2 regions of the Lysobacter sp. Soil_N_51 genome follow, and region 1 is predicted to be linked to the other one. Evidence: riboswitches for the same ligand, from Rfam matches in the RefSeq annotation. Region 1 holds a riboswitch; the other holds the start of a gene.
The links. A riboswitch is a leader RNA that binds a small molecule or an ion and turns the genes downstream of it on or off. The one in region 1 is predicted to bind glycine.

Region 1 (7,627 bases):
GCAGGAACGCGGACTTGCGCACCAGCGCGGACGGGATCGCGTCGGCGGTGGCGGCGTCGAGCGCGTCGATGTCGAGGGTGGCGCCGAACAGGCCGGCCAGCGCGCTCAGATCGTCGCGGGCGACGGTTTCGTCCAGGCTCAGGCTCAGGCTGGCAGCGTCGATCGGACGCAGATTGATGCCGGCCGCGCGCGCCTTGGCGTGGATCGCATCCGCATCGATGCCGCTGACGTGCAGGGTGTCGAAGAAACCGTCGGCGACGGTGATGCCGGCGCCGCGCAGCGCGGCGGCGAGGATCGCGGCCTGGCGATGCACGCGGCGGGCGATGCGGGTCAGGCCGTCGGGGCCGTGATAGACCGCGTACATGCTGGCCATGACCGCGAGCAGCACCTGCGCGGTGCAGATGTTCGAGGTCGCCTTTTCGCGGCGAATGTGCTGCTCGCGGGTCTGCAGGGTCAGGCGGTAGGCCGGCTTGCCGTCGGTGTCGACCGACACGCCGATCAAACGGCCCGGCATCGAACGCTTGAACGCGTCGCGACAGGCCATGAAGCCGGCGTGCGGGCCGCCGAAACCGAACGGCACGCCGAAGCGCTGGGTGTTGCCGACCACGATGTCGGCGCCGAATTCGCCCGGTGCCTTGAGCAGGGTCAGCGCGAGCAGGTCGCTGGCGATCGCGACGATGCCGCCGCGCGCGTGCACCGCGTCGGACACGGCCTGGTAGTCGTGGACGCCGCCGAAGGTGTCGGGGTACTGCAGCAGCGCGCCGAACGCGTCGACGGTCAGCGCGTCGGCGTCATCGGCGATGTGCAGCTTGATCTCGAGCGGCTCGGCGCGGGTGCGCAGCACTTCCAGCGTCTGCGGGTGAATGTTCTTCGAGACGAAGAAAGTGTCGGACTTGGACTTGGCCGAACGCTTGGCCAGGGTCATCGCTTCGGCCGCGGCGGTGCCTTCGTCGAGCAGGGACGCGTTGGCGATCTCCATCCCGGTCAGGTCGGCGACCATGGTCTGGAAGTTGATCAGCGCTTCCATGCGGCCCTGCGAGATTTCCGCCTGGTACGGGGTGTACGCCGTGTACCACGCCGGGTTTTCCAGGATGTTGCGCAGGATGACGTTGGGGGTGTGGGTGCCGTAGTAACCGCGGCCGATGAAGCTGCGGAAGACCTTGTTCTGGGTGGCGATGGCGCGGATCTTGGCCAGCGCTTCGACTTCGCTGATCGCGGTCGGCAGGGCCAGCGGCTGGGTCGACTTGATCGAGCCGGGCACGATCGCATCGGTCAGCGCTTCGAGCGAGTCGTAGCCGACCTTGCCCAGCATGTGGCCGATTTCGGCGTCGTTGGGGCCGATATGGCGCTCGATGAAGGCGTCGTGGTGCTCGAGCTCGCGCAGGGATACGTTCGTCATGGGCAGGGGGCGTCCTTTGGCAGCGTGCGGTGCCGCACGCGAGGCGCCCCTCTGTCCTTTTGCCTGAGAGTTTGGAAGCCCCGCTGCGGTCAGGCTGCGGTGTGACGGCTGGGGAGGGATGGCCGTTGGGGGCCGCTCCGTTCCGCGCTGGCTTCGTGCCCCTTCGGCGCCGGTTCCACCCGCTGGATCGCGGGTGGTCGGTCTCTCCAGAGTTTGTACACGCGGCGGTATGGGGCCTGAGCGATTACGGGCGTTGCGCCTTCGGCAGCGGTCCAGGCCTGGGGCCGGGGCGCTTCTCCCACCGGGTGTTTCAAGCCGGGGATTATAGCCGGGGATGGGGTTTGGGGGCAGGGGCTGGAGCGGGTTCAGGGTTGGGGCGGTGGGGTGAGGTTTGGGGTCGGTTCGGGGGCGGGCCGGAGGATGCCGCGACGATGGGCGCGGTACATGACAGCCGTCGTTTGGGTAAGGATTCCTCCGTAGATACGAATCTCTCAGTCCGTCATTCCCGCCTTCGCGGGAATGACGGTGGGAGAGATCATCGCGAGTGCGAGTTACCAACCCAGGATGATGACGACAAGAGCGCTACCAACAGCCCCGCATCCACCACCCTCAATCAACAAATCAAAACAACTTCTCCGCCCGATCGCATCCCCGCGCGGTTGTATGCTGTGAAGTCTCCCCCCAAGCCCCGACGCCGACATGAGCGCGCGACCGTTTCAGCTGATGCAACTCGATCACGTGGTGCTGCGCGTGCGCGACACCGCCGCGATGATCGCCTTCTATTGCGATGTGCTCGGCTGCACGGTCGAGCGGCGCCAGGACCCGATCGGGCTGGTGCAGTTGCGCGCCGGCGCCTCGCTGATCGATCTGGTCGACGTGGACGGCAAGATCGGCCGCATGGGCGGCGCCGCGCCGGGCGAGGAGGGCCGCAACATGGATCATCTGTGCCTTCGGGCCGAGCCGTTCGACCGCGAGGCGATCGTGGCTCATCTGGCCGCGCACGGCGTGCGCATCGGCGACTTCGGTTCGCGCTACGGCGCCGAGGGCGAAGGCCCGTCGCAATACTTGTTCGACCCGGAAGGCAATCTGGTCGAGCTCAAGGGCCCGCCGGACGAAGTGCCGATCGACACCCAGGCCTCGGGCGCGGTCACCTGATGAACGCTTCCGTCAAGGCGCCGTTGTCGATCCGTCGCCTGGCCCTGCTGCTGGGCGGCCTGGCGATGTTCGGGCCGTTCTCGATCGACACCATCTTCCCGGCGTTTCCGGCGATGGGCGCCGAACTGGGCGCGGACAAGCTGCAGATGCAGCAGACCATCAGCGTGTATCTGGTCGCGTATGCGCTGATGAGCATCGTGCATGGGCCGCTGTCGGATGCGATCGGGCGGCGTAAGGTGATTATTGGTGGGTTGGGGGTGTTTACGCTGGCTTCGGTGGCTTGTGCGTTGTCTACCGATCTGCCTACTTTGCTTTTCTTTCGCGCGGTACAAGGGCTTTCGGCGGGTGTTGGCCTGATCGTCGGACGCGCGGTGATCCGCGACGTGCTGCACGGCGACGATGCGCAGCGGCTGATGAGCCAGGTGATGATGATCTTCGGCATCGCCCCGGCGATCGCGCCGATCATCGGCGGCTGGATCCTGGGCTGGGCGCACTGGCCGGCGATCTTCTGGTTCCTGGTCGGTTTCTCGGTGCTGCTGCTGGCGGCGGTGATCGTGCTGCTGCCGGAAACCCATCCGCCGCAGGCGCGGCTGGCGCTCAAGCCCAAGCGCTTGCTGCGCGATTACGTCGCGATCTTCCTCAACCCGCGTTTCCAGCGCCTGACCGCGGCCGGTGCGTTCAACTTTGGCGCGTTGTTCCTGTACATCGCCTCGGCGCCGGCGTTCGTGCTCGACATCCTCAAGCTCAACGAGCGCCAGTTCGCCTGGTTCTTCGTGCCGACCATCGGCGGCATGGTGCTGGGCTCGTTCGTGTCCGGCCGCGCAGCCGGCAAGATCGGCGGCGATCGGCTGGTCAACATCGGCTTCGGTTTCTGCGCGCTGGCCCTGGCGATCAACCTGGGCTACAACCTGTGGACCGCGCAGCCGCAGGTGCCGTGGGCGATCATCCCGATGTGCATCGGCGCGTTCGGCATCGCCCTGGTGTTTCCGATCGTGACCTTGTCGATTCTCGACATGTACCCGCACCAGCGTGGCTCGGCTTCGTCGCTGCAGGCGTTTTCGGGGCTGGTGGTCAATGCGCTGCTGGCCGGGGTGATCTCGCCCTGGCTCAGCGACAGCGCCGTGCATCTGGCGATCGCCGCGTCGGTGTTGACCGCGGTGGCGTGGGGGTTCTGGCGTTGGGAAGCCTTTGTTTCGAAGGCCGCGTGCGCGCGGGTGCCGGAGGATGCGGTGATCGTGGAGCCGCAGGATTCGATGTGAATCGGGTGCGCGGCGGGTTGGGGCGTTTGCGCGTATTCGAATCCACGATGTTGTTGTGAATTCGCGGTCGCGGCTTACGCCGCTCCTACACAAAGCAATTCGGCAGCAGGCCGATTCGCATGCATCGGCCGCTCCCTGTAGGAGCGGCGCAAGCCGCGACCGCGCAACCTCAACGACGACGCAAGCGCGAGGCCGCGGCGATCGCCGCGGCCAACGCCATGCTGCAACCCCGACGCCTAGATCAAGCCCGGATCGGTAATGCCGTGCTCGCCGGTCTCCATGCGGCCGGCCAGGCGACGGTAATACGCCGGGTCGTTCGCGTCGGTCAGCACGAAGTCGTACCACTGCTGACTTTCGTCGAGCTTGATCGGCCGGTAATGCACCGCGGCCGGGCCCAGGCGCTCCAGGCGCGGTTCGTACAGGCCGTATTGGTCGGCGAGGTTCAACCGCAGCGGTTTGAACGCGGGGTTGCGCAAGGCCAGGATCAGCTTGCGGCGACGCAGGCGCAGGTCGGGCACGGTGGTCACGGTCGGGTTGGCGCCGCCGAACGAGCCGCGGAATTCGCGGAAGAATCCGTTCGGCGCGAACACCTGCAAAGCGTAGGCGCGGGCGCCGTCGCGTTGCAGCGTCCAGTCGCCGTGCAGCACCTTGCCCGGTTCGACCGTGTAGCGGCGCGGAATCGCGTTGGGATTAAGCAGGTCGTAGACATGGAACACCGCGGCGATGCGGCCGGTGTTGCCGAAGCTCAGGCGCAGCCGCCGCGCGTCGTGGTCGAAACGTTCGCCGACCTGCAGGTCGTAGGGCAGGGCGCGCGAGGGTTTGATGCCGGGTTGTTGCCGCGGCGCGCTCGCCACCGCCGGCGGCTTCGGCGCGGGCAGACGGCTTTGTTCGGCGACGATGCGGTCGGCGTCGCCGATGTCCGGCAGCGACGGAATCGGTTCGTGATTGGGATCGTGGAAGTTGAACGCGGTGGTCAGGTCGCCGCACACCGCGCGCCGCCACGCGCTGATGTTGGGCTCGACCACGCCGAAGCGTTTTTCCAGGAAACGGATCACCGAGGTGTGGTCGAACACCTGCGAATTGATCCAGCCGCCGCGGCTCCACGGCGAGATCACGTACATCGGCACGCGCGGGCCCAAGCCGTAGGGGCGGTCGTAATAGATCGCCGGGTCGCTGGAGCTGCCATGCGACGGGCCGCTGCGCGCGATGTGGTGTTCGCCGCGCAGGTCCACGGTCGAACCGCCGATCAAGCGGCGATCGGCGTCGAACGACGGCGGCGCCGGCGGCGGCATGTGATCGAAGAATCCGTCGTTCTCGTCGAAGTTGACGATCAGCACCGTGCGCGCCCACACCTGCGGATCGGCGGTGAGCGCTTCGAGCACGCGCGCGGTGTAGTCCGCGCCCCAGATCGGCGCCGACGGGCCGGGATGTTCGGAGTACTTGGCCGGCGCGACCAGCCACGACACCTGCGGCAGCTGGCCGCTGCGCACATCGCTGGCGAGATCGTCCAGAGTCCAGGTTTTCAACGCTTTTTCGGCCAGCGCCGAGCCCGGCGCGGCGGCGCGGAACTGGCGGAAGCCTTCCAGCGGGTTATCGGAGAAGTTGTCGTCCATGTCCTGGTACAGCTTCCAGCTCACCCCGGCCTGTTCCAGGCGCTCGGGATACGTCGTCCAGAAATAGCCTTCGCTGGCCGGGCCGCCATCGTCGAAGGTGTTGACGATCGCCGGGCCGCCGCGATCGGCGGCCGGGTTGTTGGTGCCGGTCCACAGGAACAGACGATTGGGATTGGTGCCGGTGAGCTGCGAGCAGTGATACGCATCGCACAGGGTGAAGGCGTTGGCGAGCGCGTACTGGAACGGGATGTCGGCTTCCTGGTAATGGCCGAGCGAGCGTTCGGTCTTGGCCGGCAGCCACTTGTCCATCAGGCCGTTGTTCCAGGCCGCCTGCGCATCGGGCCAGGTGTGCGGCGTGCCGCCGATGCGCTGCGCGCTCGTGGTCTTGGTGTCGATGTGATACGGCTGAATTTCGCGGCCTTGCGCGGTGGTCTGCCGCCACACCGGCTTGCCGCTGGGCAGCGGGATCGGGAAGCGGTCGCCGAATCCGCGCACGCCGCGCATCGCGCCGAAGTAATGGTCGAACGAGCGGTTCTCCTGCATCAGGATGACCACGTGTTTGACGTCGTGAATGGTGCCGCTGACGCGCGCGGCGGGGATCGCGAGCGCTTTCTGGATGGCGGGCGGGAACAGGTTGAGGGCCAGGCCGGCGGCGGTGGCGCCGGCGGCGCCGCGCAGGAAGCTGCGGCGGTGGGAATCGTGCGAGTCGGTCATGACAATCCGGGCATAAATCCGCTGGAAAGCGGGAGGCTGGGGGAGCGGCGGGCGACCGCCATCGCAGGGTGCTGGGCGCAGATGGCAGTGCGGTTACTGTCTGTGGACCGGTGCGCGGACTTGTGCGTGGCTGCGCAGTGCGCCGCGACGGTCGTCGCGGCCGCGCGGCGTCATGCGAGCCTGGGTTGCGGTCCGCAACCTCGCTGAACCCGTCGCATCGCGCGCGCATGCGGCCGGGCCGAGCGCGAAAACCGCCGCGCTGTGCCCGCCGTGGTCGCTGTGGCTATACTGCCGAATCGATCCATTCGCCAAGGAATGCCATGAATCAGCCCGTGATCCCCGACGTAGCCCTGGTCGACAACACCGAACAGCGCACGCCGCTGGTGCTGGTGCTGGACTGCTCGGGCAGCATGATGGGGCCGCCGATGCAGCAGTTGAACGAAGGGCTCAAGCTGCTGGAGACCGAACTCAAGAGCGACGTGATCGCGGCCAAGCGGGTGCGCGTGCTGGTGGTGCGCTACGGCGGTTTCGATCATGCCGAGGTGGTCGGCGACTGGTGCGACGCGATGGATTTCACCGCGCCGGTGCTGGAGGCCGACGGCACCACGCCGACCGGCCGCGCGATGGACCTGGCCCTGACCGAAGTCGAGAACGAAAAGCAGCGCTTCAAGGCCGCCGGCATCGCCTACACCCGGCCGTGGCTGTTCCTGATGTCCGATGGCGCGCCGACCGATACCTGGGAAGCTTCGGCCAAGCGCGCGCGCGAAGCCGAGCAGGCCAACAAGGTCGCGATTTTCCCGATCGCGGTCGGCGACGGTTCGCAGGTCGGCGCCATGGGGCAGTTCAGCGGCAAGGGCGAGGGCGGGGTCAAGCGCCTGCAAGGGCTGCAGTTCCGCGAATTGTTCCTGTGGCTCAGCGCGAGCATGCAGGTGGTGTCGCAATCGCGTCCGGGCGGACAGGCGCAACTGCCGTCGACCGACACCTGGTCCTCGGTGCCGACCTGAGCGGCGGGGCGCAGGCCATGGCTTGGCGCATCTACGCCGCATCGGCGACCGGAACTTCGCACGTTGGCAAAGGCATTCCCTGCCAGGACGCGTTCGCGTTTCATGCCGACGGCGAACGCCTGGTCGCGGTGGTTTGCGACGGCGCCGGCTCGGCGTCGCGCAGTGATCAGGGTTCGCGCGTCGTCGCCGATACGGTGACGCGCGTGCTAAGCGAACGGCTGCGCGGCGATTCGACCGGGCTGGACGACGAACACGCGTTCGAGGCGATCGCCAGCGCAGCGGTCGAGACCGCGCGCGCGGCCTTGATCGACATCGCCGACGCGGACAAGACCTCGCTGTCGAGTTATGCCGCGACCCTGGTCGGGTTCGCCGGCGACGGGCAGCGCGGCTGGTTCTTCCATATCGGCGACGGCATCGGCGTGGCCGAGGCGGCGTCGACGGACGAAGCGAGCGTGGTGTCGGCGCCGGAGAACGGCGAGTACG
Region 2 (7,627 bases), on a different contig from region 1:
GCATGTCGCCGCGCTCTTGATTGATCCTGCGCGCGCGACACGGCCTGGCGGCACCTTCGGCGAAAAAGCCCCTCTCCCGTTTACGGGAGAGGGGTTGGGGTGAGGGCCCTCGAACACTCGCGCGAATGCCTTCTTCCGGCAGCCCTCATCCGACCCTTCGGGCCACCTTCTCCCGCTTGCGGGAGAAGGGTATGTCGCCGCGCTCTTGATTGATCCGGCGTGCGCGACACGGCCTTGCGGCACCTTCGGCGAACAAGCCCCTCTCCCGTTTACGGGAGAGGGGTTGGGGTGAGGGCGAACATCCGCCCGCTCGGCCAACTTCCCGCATCCGCGCGCACGCCCATCGCCGGCCGCGCGGCGAGCCCGGCAAAACGACGATACTGGCGCCCTCGGCAGATAACCGATTCCGTCGCCTCACGGAGCGCGCATGCCAGCTCTGCTGCACCCATGGCTCAGCGAGGCCCGCATCGCTGGCGCGCGCGGGTGGCGGCTGGCGGCGCAACCGCGGCGCGATCGCGTTGTGGGCGTTGTCGATCCTGCTGCCGCGCAGCTTGCGTTTGTCCTCCAGCGAAGTGGCGATGCTGCCGGCCGCGGTGCCGCGCCTGGTCGCGCAGCTGCCGTTGCCGTTCGCGCTGCTCGCGCTCGCCGTGGCCTATGCGATCGCGCGCGGCCGCTCGATCGCGCTGGACGCGCGGCTGCGCCACGGTTGGTGGGCGGCCGCGCCGATCGCTCCGGCCGCCACGACCCGCACCCTGATCGCGCTCGCGTTCGCCTCGACCTTGCTGGCGATGCTGATCGCCGCCGCGGTGCTGATCGCGTTCGGCGGCGAGGCCGCGCAGGTGCGCAGCGCATGCTGGGTCGCCGCCGACGGGATCGGCATCGGCGCGTCGTTCGGCTTGATCTCGGCCTTGCGCCATCGCCGTCATCCGCGTCATCGCCTGCGCGAAGGCGCGCGCCAGCCGTTGTTCGGCTTGCGCTGGCTCGACGACGCGCGCCTGCCGCATCTGAGCGACTGGCAACGACGCGACGCGCTGCTGCGCTGGCGCCGCGGCGGGCACGCGTGGATGGTCGGCGCGGTTCTGGCGGCGTTGCCGAGTTCGACCGCGGTCGCCGCCGACCGCTTGCTCGCCAGCACGCTGCGTGCGCCGCGTGCCTTCGCTCGCGCGGTCTGGCGCTATCCCGCGTTCGCCTTCGTCTGCGCGGCCGCGCTGATGCTGCTCGGCGCCGCGCTGCTGTCGCTGAGCTGGCGCGCCGCGCCGGTGTTGCTGGCGATCGTGCTGGTGTTGTCGCTGCCGGCGCTGTCCGGCCTGCGTCGCGTCCATCGCCCGGCGTCGCCGCGATGAGCTTCGTTCTCGAACTCGACAACTTGCAGCATCGCTACGACGAACACGACGTGCCGCGATGAACCGCTCAATGGGCTCGATCCGCTGAGCGCGTATGCGCTCAAGCATCACCTGCAACGGCTCGCGGCCGAACGCGGCACCGCGGTGTTGCTGGCGACTCATTCGCTGGATGTGGCCGAGCGTTTCATCAATCGCGCGGTGCTGTTGGTGGACGGCCGATTGCAGCGCGAATGGCCGAGCGATGAGCTCGACGCGATCCGCGCAGATCCGGTGCGGTCGTTGGAGCAGTCGATGGTCGAGGCCCTGACCGATCCCGCGTCGCCGCGTTGATCGAAGCCGCTCCTGCAAGGGGGGGCGGGATTGCGATTCCGCTTTTGCTGTTCCCCCCTTTGCAAAAGGGGGCAGGGGGATTCGCTTTTGCTTTTTGGCTTTATCAATCAAAGCAACGGCAGCGGCAACGTCCAAAGCCAAAGCCAAAGCCAAAGCGAATCCCCTCTCCCCCCTTTTGCAAAGGGGGGAACAGCAACAGCATGAACTGGGGCAGTTGCGGTTACTCAGCCACTGTGCAGCGCAACTACAATAGGGGCATGGCCGGAGGTTCACCGCGGCGATCAGGCCACAGTCCGCGCAACCATCGTTCGCACCGGCACCTGCTACCATCCGCCCCGTTCGCAGAAGAGTGGCGCCGGCCCCGCGGCCGATGCCCGCCGAAGGCGCAGGCTCCCATAATCGCTCAGGCTCGGCCGTTCGGCCGAAACACTGCGGACACCATCGCCGATCTGGAGAGAGGCCGCCACGCGGCCCACCGAAGGGGCAAGCGGGCCGACGCGAACGCGCCGGGCCGCCCAAACTCTCAGGTAAAAGGACAGCGGGAGCGGCGCCGTGGCCTTCGTCGTTCGACGATGCCGCGCAAACTCATGAGTGCATGCGCGCTGCGCGGCCCGCCGCCGCGCAGCGTCGCTTCGCGCGCGCCGCCACGGTCGGTGGTCGCATGCGGGGCATCGCATCACGCGTGGTGTTTGCGTCGCATGGCTACGGTTCTCCCGCATCGTCCTACGGAGCACCGCCATGTTGCTGCAGATCATCTACCTCATCGCCATCAGCGCCGAAGCCATGACCGGCGCGCTGTCCGCCGGGCGGCGGCGCATGGACCTGTTCGGCGTGGTCATCATCGCCTGCGTCACCGCGCTCGGCGGCGGCTCGCTGCGCGACATCGTGCTCGGCCACTACCCGCTGGGCTGGGTGCGCCATCCCGAGTACCTGGGCTACACCATCGGCGCGGCGATCGCGGCTACGTTCCTGGCCAAGAAACTGCATTACCTGCGCCGCACTTTCCTGTGGCTGGACGCGCTGGGCCTGATCGCATTCACCCTGATCGGCTGCGCGGTGGCGCGCGAAGCCGGCCATCAGCCCGCGATCGTGGTGATCGCCGGCATGCTGACCGGTGCGTTCGGCGGCGTGTTGCGCGACGTGCTGTGCAACGAGATTCCACTGGTGTTCCAGCGCGAGTTGTACGCGGTGATCTCGCTGTTGACCGGCGTGGTCTATCTGCTGCTGTTGCGCCTCGGCGTGGCCGAAAACGTAAGTGTGTTGCTATGCCTCGGCGGCGGTTTCGCGCTGCACCTGCTGGCGATCCGTTACGAGTGGGAAATGCCGAAGTTCGTTTATCAGTGATCGCGACGGCATGACCCGAGCGCGAACGACGAGCTTGAATGATGCGACGGCGATCGGAGCGATCCAGGCGCTCACGCGAGCCCCGGCTTCGTCTGACTCAGTTGCGCGCCAATCGATTCGGCGTCATTGGCTTGATCAATCGGCAAGCACCTGCGCGACCCGCTCGCGCAGCAGCGGCACCAGTTCGCGTTCGAACCAGGCATTGCGCTTGAGCCACAGATTGTTACGCGGGCTCGGATGCGGCAGCGCGACCACGGTGGGCCAAGTGTCGCGCCATGCCAGCACGGCCTGGGTCAATGACGCGCCGGCGTCGGGCAGGTGATAGGCCTGCGCGTACTGGCCCACGACCAGGGTCAGTTGCAGATGATTCAAGCGCGACATCAGCCGCGCGCGCCAGGTCGGCGCGCATTCCGGTCGCGGCGGCAGATCGCCGGCGCGGCCGGTGCCGGGAAAGCAGAACCCCATCGGCAGGATCGCGACCCGCTCGGCGTCGTAGAACAGCTCGCGCGACAGCCCCAGCCACGCGCGCAGCCGCTCGCCGCTGGCATCGTCGAACGGGATGCCGCTCTCGTGGACCTTGCGTCCCGGCGCCTGCCCGGCGATCAGGATCCGCGCACTCGCGCCCACCTGCACCACCGGCCGCGGCCCGTGCGGCAGGTGCGCTTCGCAACGGGTGCAGGCGCGCACCTCGTCCAGCAGGGTCGGCAGGGAGGACATGGCCCGATGCTAGGGCTTGCCAGGGCCGGCGTCGATGCGCGGCGTTCAGGTCCCGCGCCTGGCCGGCCGGCAGGCAATTCGTGTGCGACCGGCGTCGCAGTTGCGATGGCATCTGGCACGACGCCCGTCATCGTTGCGATACGCAAACAACAACGCCGGCTTTCGCCGGCGTTGTCGCTTCGTGTGTACCGCAAGTTTCAGGCGATCACAAAGTGATATCGCGATCCTTGGTTTCCGGCAGGAACAGCGCGCCGATCACCACGGTCATCGACGCGACGATGATCGGATACCACAGACCGCTGTAGATATCGCCGGTGGCGGCGACGATGGCGAAGGCGGTGAACGGCAGGAAGCCGCCGAACCAGCCGTTGCCGATGTGGTACGGCAGCGACATCGAGGTGTAGCGGATGCGGGTCGGGAACAGTTCGACCAGCCATGCCGCGATCGGGCCGTAGACCATGGTCACCAACAGCACCAGGAAGGTCAGCAGCGCGATCACCATCGGCTTGTTGATCTGCGCCGGGTCGGCCTTGGCCGGATAGCCGGCGGTGGTCAATGCCGCGCTGAGTTCCTTGCCGAACGCCTCGGACTGCGCCTTGAACGCCGCGCTGTCGAGCGCTTCGCCCTCGAAGCTGTTCAAGCTCGCGCCGCCGATGCTCACCGTCGCCAGACTGCCGGCCGGGCCGGCCGCGTTGATGTAGGGAATGCCCTTCTTGGCCAACGCCGACTTGATCACGTCGCACGACTGCTTGAACGCGGCCTTGCCGACCGGATCGAACTGGAACGCGCAACGTTCCGGATCGGCGGTGACGGTGACCGGCGAAGCGGCGACCGCGGCTTCCAGCGCCGGATTGACGTTGTGGGTGAGCGCCTTGAACACCGGGAAGTAGGTGAACACCGCGATCAGGCAGCCGGCCAGCACGATCTTCTTGCGCCCGATCTTGTCCGACAGCCAGCCGAACAGGATGAAGCCGCCGGTGGCCAGCGCGAGCGCGATGGCGATCAGGATGTCGGCCTGGTTCGGGTCCATGCCGAGGGTCTTGGTCAGGAAGAACAGCGAGTAGAACTGGCCGCCGTACCACACCACCGCCTGGCCCGCGGTCGCGCCGAGCAGGGCGAGCAACGCGATCTTGCCGTTCCTGGAGAAGAAGCTCTCGGTGATCGGCGCCTTGGAGGTCTTGCCCTCGGCCTTCATCTGCTGGAACAGCGGCGATTCGGCCAACTGCATGCGGATCCACACCGACACGCCGAGCAGGATCACCGAGAACCAGAACGGGATGCGCCAGCCCCAGGCTTCGAAGTCGTCCTTGCCCAGCCAGTTGCGGCAGGCCCAGATCACCAGCAGCGACAGGAACAGGCCGATGGTCGCGGTGGTCTGGATGAAGCTCGTATACAGACCGCGCTTGCCGTTGGGCGCGTGCTCGGCGACGTAGGTCGCCGCGCCGCCGTACTCGCCGCCGAGCGCGAGGCCCTGCAGCAATCGCAACACGATCAGGATCACCGGCGCGGCGATGCCCATGGTGGCGTAACTGGGCAGGATGCCGACCAGGAAGGTCGAAATGCCCATCAAGACGATGGTGACCAGGAAGGTGTATTTGCGTCCGATCATGTCGCCGAGCCGGCCGAACACCAGCGCGCCGAACGGACGCACCGCGAAGCCGGCGGCGAACGCGAGCAGGGCGAAGATGAACTGGCTGGTCTCGTTGAGGCCGCCGAAGAACTGCTTGCCGATGATGACCGCGAGCGAACCGTACAGATAGAAGTCGTACCACTCGAATACGGTGCCGAGGCTTGAAGCGAAAATGACTTTCTTATGACCTTTGGTCAGCGGCGCGGTGGACGGCGGCGCGTTTGCGGCGGTGCTGGACATGTCTGTTCCCCCGAACAGTGGGAAGGAGCGGGCTTGGGGGCCCGCCGGGGTTTTCTGTGTCAGAAACGGTGTTTGATCGCAGCGCGCGAATCTCTCCCAACGTCATTCCCGCGAACGCGGGAATCCAGTGTCTTTAATCGCAGCGGCACGAAAGTCGCTGGATTCCCGCGTTCGCGGGAATGACGGCAGGAGAGAGCGCCGCGATCGGAACGCATCATCAGAAGCTGTACTTCACATGCGTCTGCAAACGATTGATCTCGCCCTTGTCGCCGGTTTCGATCTCGCGTTGGCCCCAGATGTACTCCGCGCCCACGTCGAGCTTCGGAATCGGGGTGTAAATCAGGTTGATGTGCGCCGACTGCGCCGAGTGGGTGATGCCGGTTCCGGTCAACGCCGTGTCCTGATCGTACTGCGCGCGCGAATAGAACAGGTTGCCGCGCAGCTTCGGGGTGAACACGTGGCGCCAGCCGACGAAGCCGGAGATCACGTCGATGTTTTCCAGATCGCCGTTCGCGTCGAGCACCGCGTCGTTGTTGAGCGCCAGGCCGATGTAACGGCCGATGCCGCTGCCGGCGGTGACCATGTACCGCAGGTCGTCCTTGGCGCCGAGATTCCACTTGCCCGAAACGCTGACGCCGTAACCGGTGTTGCTGTCGTTGATCCGGCCGGTCTGGTACTTGAGCTGACGCGCCAGGGCGCCGACGCTGAAATGACCCCAGTCGCCCTTGGCTGTGTAGCGCGCGGTGACGTCGGGGACCGCGCCATCGTCGCCGGCGACCTGGGCCATGTTGCCGCGGAACGGCGTGTACACCGTCTCCGGGTTTTCGATCGAGAACGACCACGGGCCGCTGGTGTAGCGCAACTGCGCCTGACGCACGAACACCGTGCCCTCGGTGGGGCCGAGGAAGTCGACCGTGTCCGGCAGCGCCGCGGTGTCCTGGAAGTTCGACCAGGTCTGGCCGGCCAGCCACTTGTTCCAGCTCACGTACGCTTGGCGCAAGGTCAGTGCATAGGTGTTGGTGGCGATCTCGTTGCCGGTGAACGCGGTGGTGCCGCCGCCGAACAGATCGAATTCGAGATAGCCCTTGAGCTTGTCGCCGCTGTCCAGATCGGTGTCGGTGGCGAACCAGAAGCGCGAGAAGTTCGCGCCCATGTCGGTGTCGGCGCTGCCCTCGCGATTGCCGCCGCCGCCGACCGGAATCGCCTTGGGCACGTAGAACAAGCGACCGACCGAACCGTCGGCGATGTCGCCGTCGTTGGTCGAGGTGACCGAGGCGTCGAGCTTGATGAAGCCGCCGTAGCTGAAACGCGTGCCGGGATTCGCGCCCGGGTTGATCGGCGCGGTCTGCAGGCCCGGCTTGCCCGGCGTGGCGACCGCGGCGACCGGCGCGCTGGCCTGCGCGGCCTTGACCTCGGTGACCTGGGTCTGGACCTGCTGCTGTTGCGACACCAGTTGCTGGACCATGCGTTCCAGATCGGCGACGCGCGCTTCGAGTTCTTTTTCCTTCGCGGTCTGGGCGAAGGCCAGCCCGGGCAGGGCCAGTGCGACCAGCAAGGCCGCGGCCAGCGGCCGCCGTCGGATCGTTGCGCGCGGCGCGGCGTTGCGTGTCATCACGCGAGTGACAGTCATGATTCCCCTCCCGAAGAATGCCGCCCGAACGGTGCGGCCGCGGCCAGCCTGCGCGCGCCCCGAGTGGGTCACCATTCGCCATTGGTCGTAAAAAGCGCACCTGTATGCGTGGTTTACGACCAAGGTCTAGGGGGCGGGAATGGGGAATCGGGAGTCGGGAATCGGTAAAGCGGTTCTGCCTGCTCCGATTCCCGATTCCCCATTCCCGGCCTTTTAGACCAAGGTCTAAAGCGATGCTTCTGCGATGCGTTGTGCATTGCGGCACACTGGATGGCCAACACCTACAGTTCGCAGATCGAGCATCGGCACGGCATCATCGTGGTCTAAGCTTTTTCGATTCCCGATTCCCGATTCCCGATTCCCGATTCCCGATTCCCGATTCCCGGCCTTCCG

Region 2: it holds a riboswitch for glycine, as region 1 does, so the genes downstream of both, AC3A4T_RS18290 (trimeric intracellular cation channel family protein) here and gcvP (aminomethyl-transferring glycine dehydrogenase) in region 1, are expected to answer to the same signal.

What each region holds. Positions count from the first base shown of each region.
Region 1 is NZ_JBDGLR010000001.1:437,901-445,527, reverse strand. Features, by position in the region: gene gcvP (aminomethyl-transferring glycine dehydrogenase) at 1-1,399, opposite strand, end outside; glycine riboswitch at 1,615-1,710, opposite strand; gene AC3A4T_RS02060 (VOC family protein) at 2,099-2,554, shown strand; gene AC3A4T_RS02055 (multidrug effflux MFS transporter) at 2,554-3,813, shown strand; gene AC3A4T_RS02050 (phosphocholine-specific phospholipase C) at 4,050-6,140, opposite strand; gene AC3A4T_RS02045 (vWA domain-containing protein) at 6,461-7,144, shown strand; gene AC3A4T_RS02040 (PP2C family serine/threonine-protein phosphatase) at 7,162-7,627, shown strand, end outside.
Region 2 is NZ_JBDGLR010000009.1:130,506-138,132, reverse strand. Features, by position in the region: gene AC3A4T_RS18300 (hypothetical protein) at 528-1,343, shown strand; gene AC3A4T_RS18295 (hypothetical protein) at 1,488-1,673, shown strand; glycine riboswitch at 2,113-2,220, shown strand; gene AC3A4T_RS18290 (trimeric intracellular cation channel family protein) at 2,412-3,017, shown strand; gene AC3A4T_RS18285 (uracil-DNA glycosylase family protein) at 3,153-3,734, opposite strand; gene AC3A4T_RS18280 (MFS transporter) at 3,940-5,604, opposite strand; gene AC3A4T_RS18275 (DcaP family trimeric outer membrane transporter) at 5,822-7,216, opposite strand.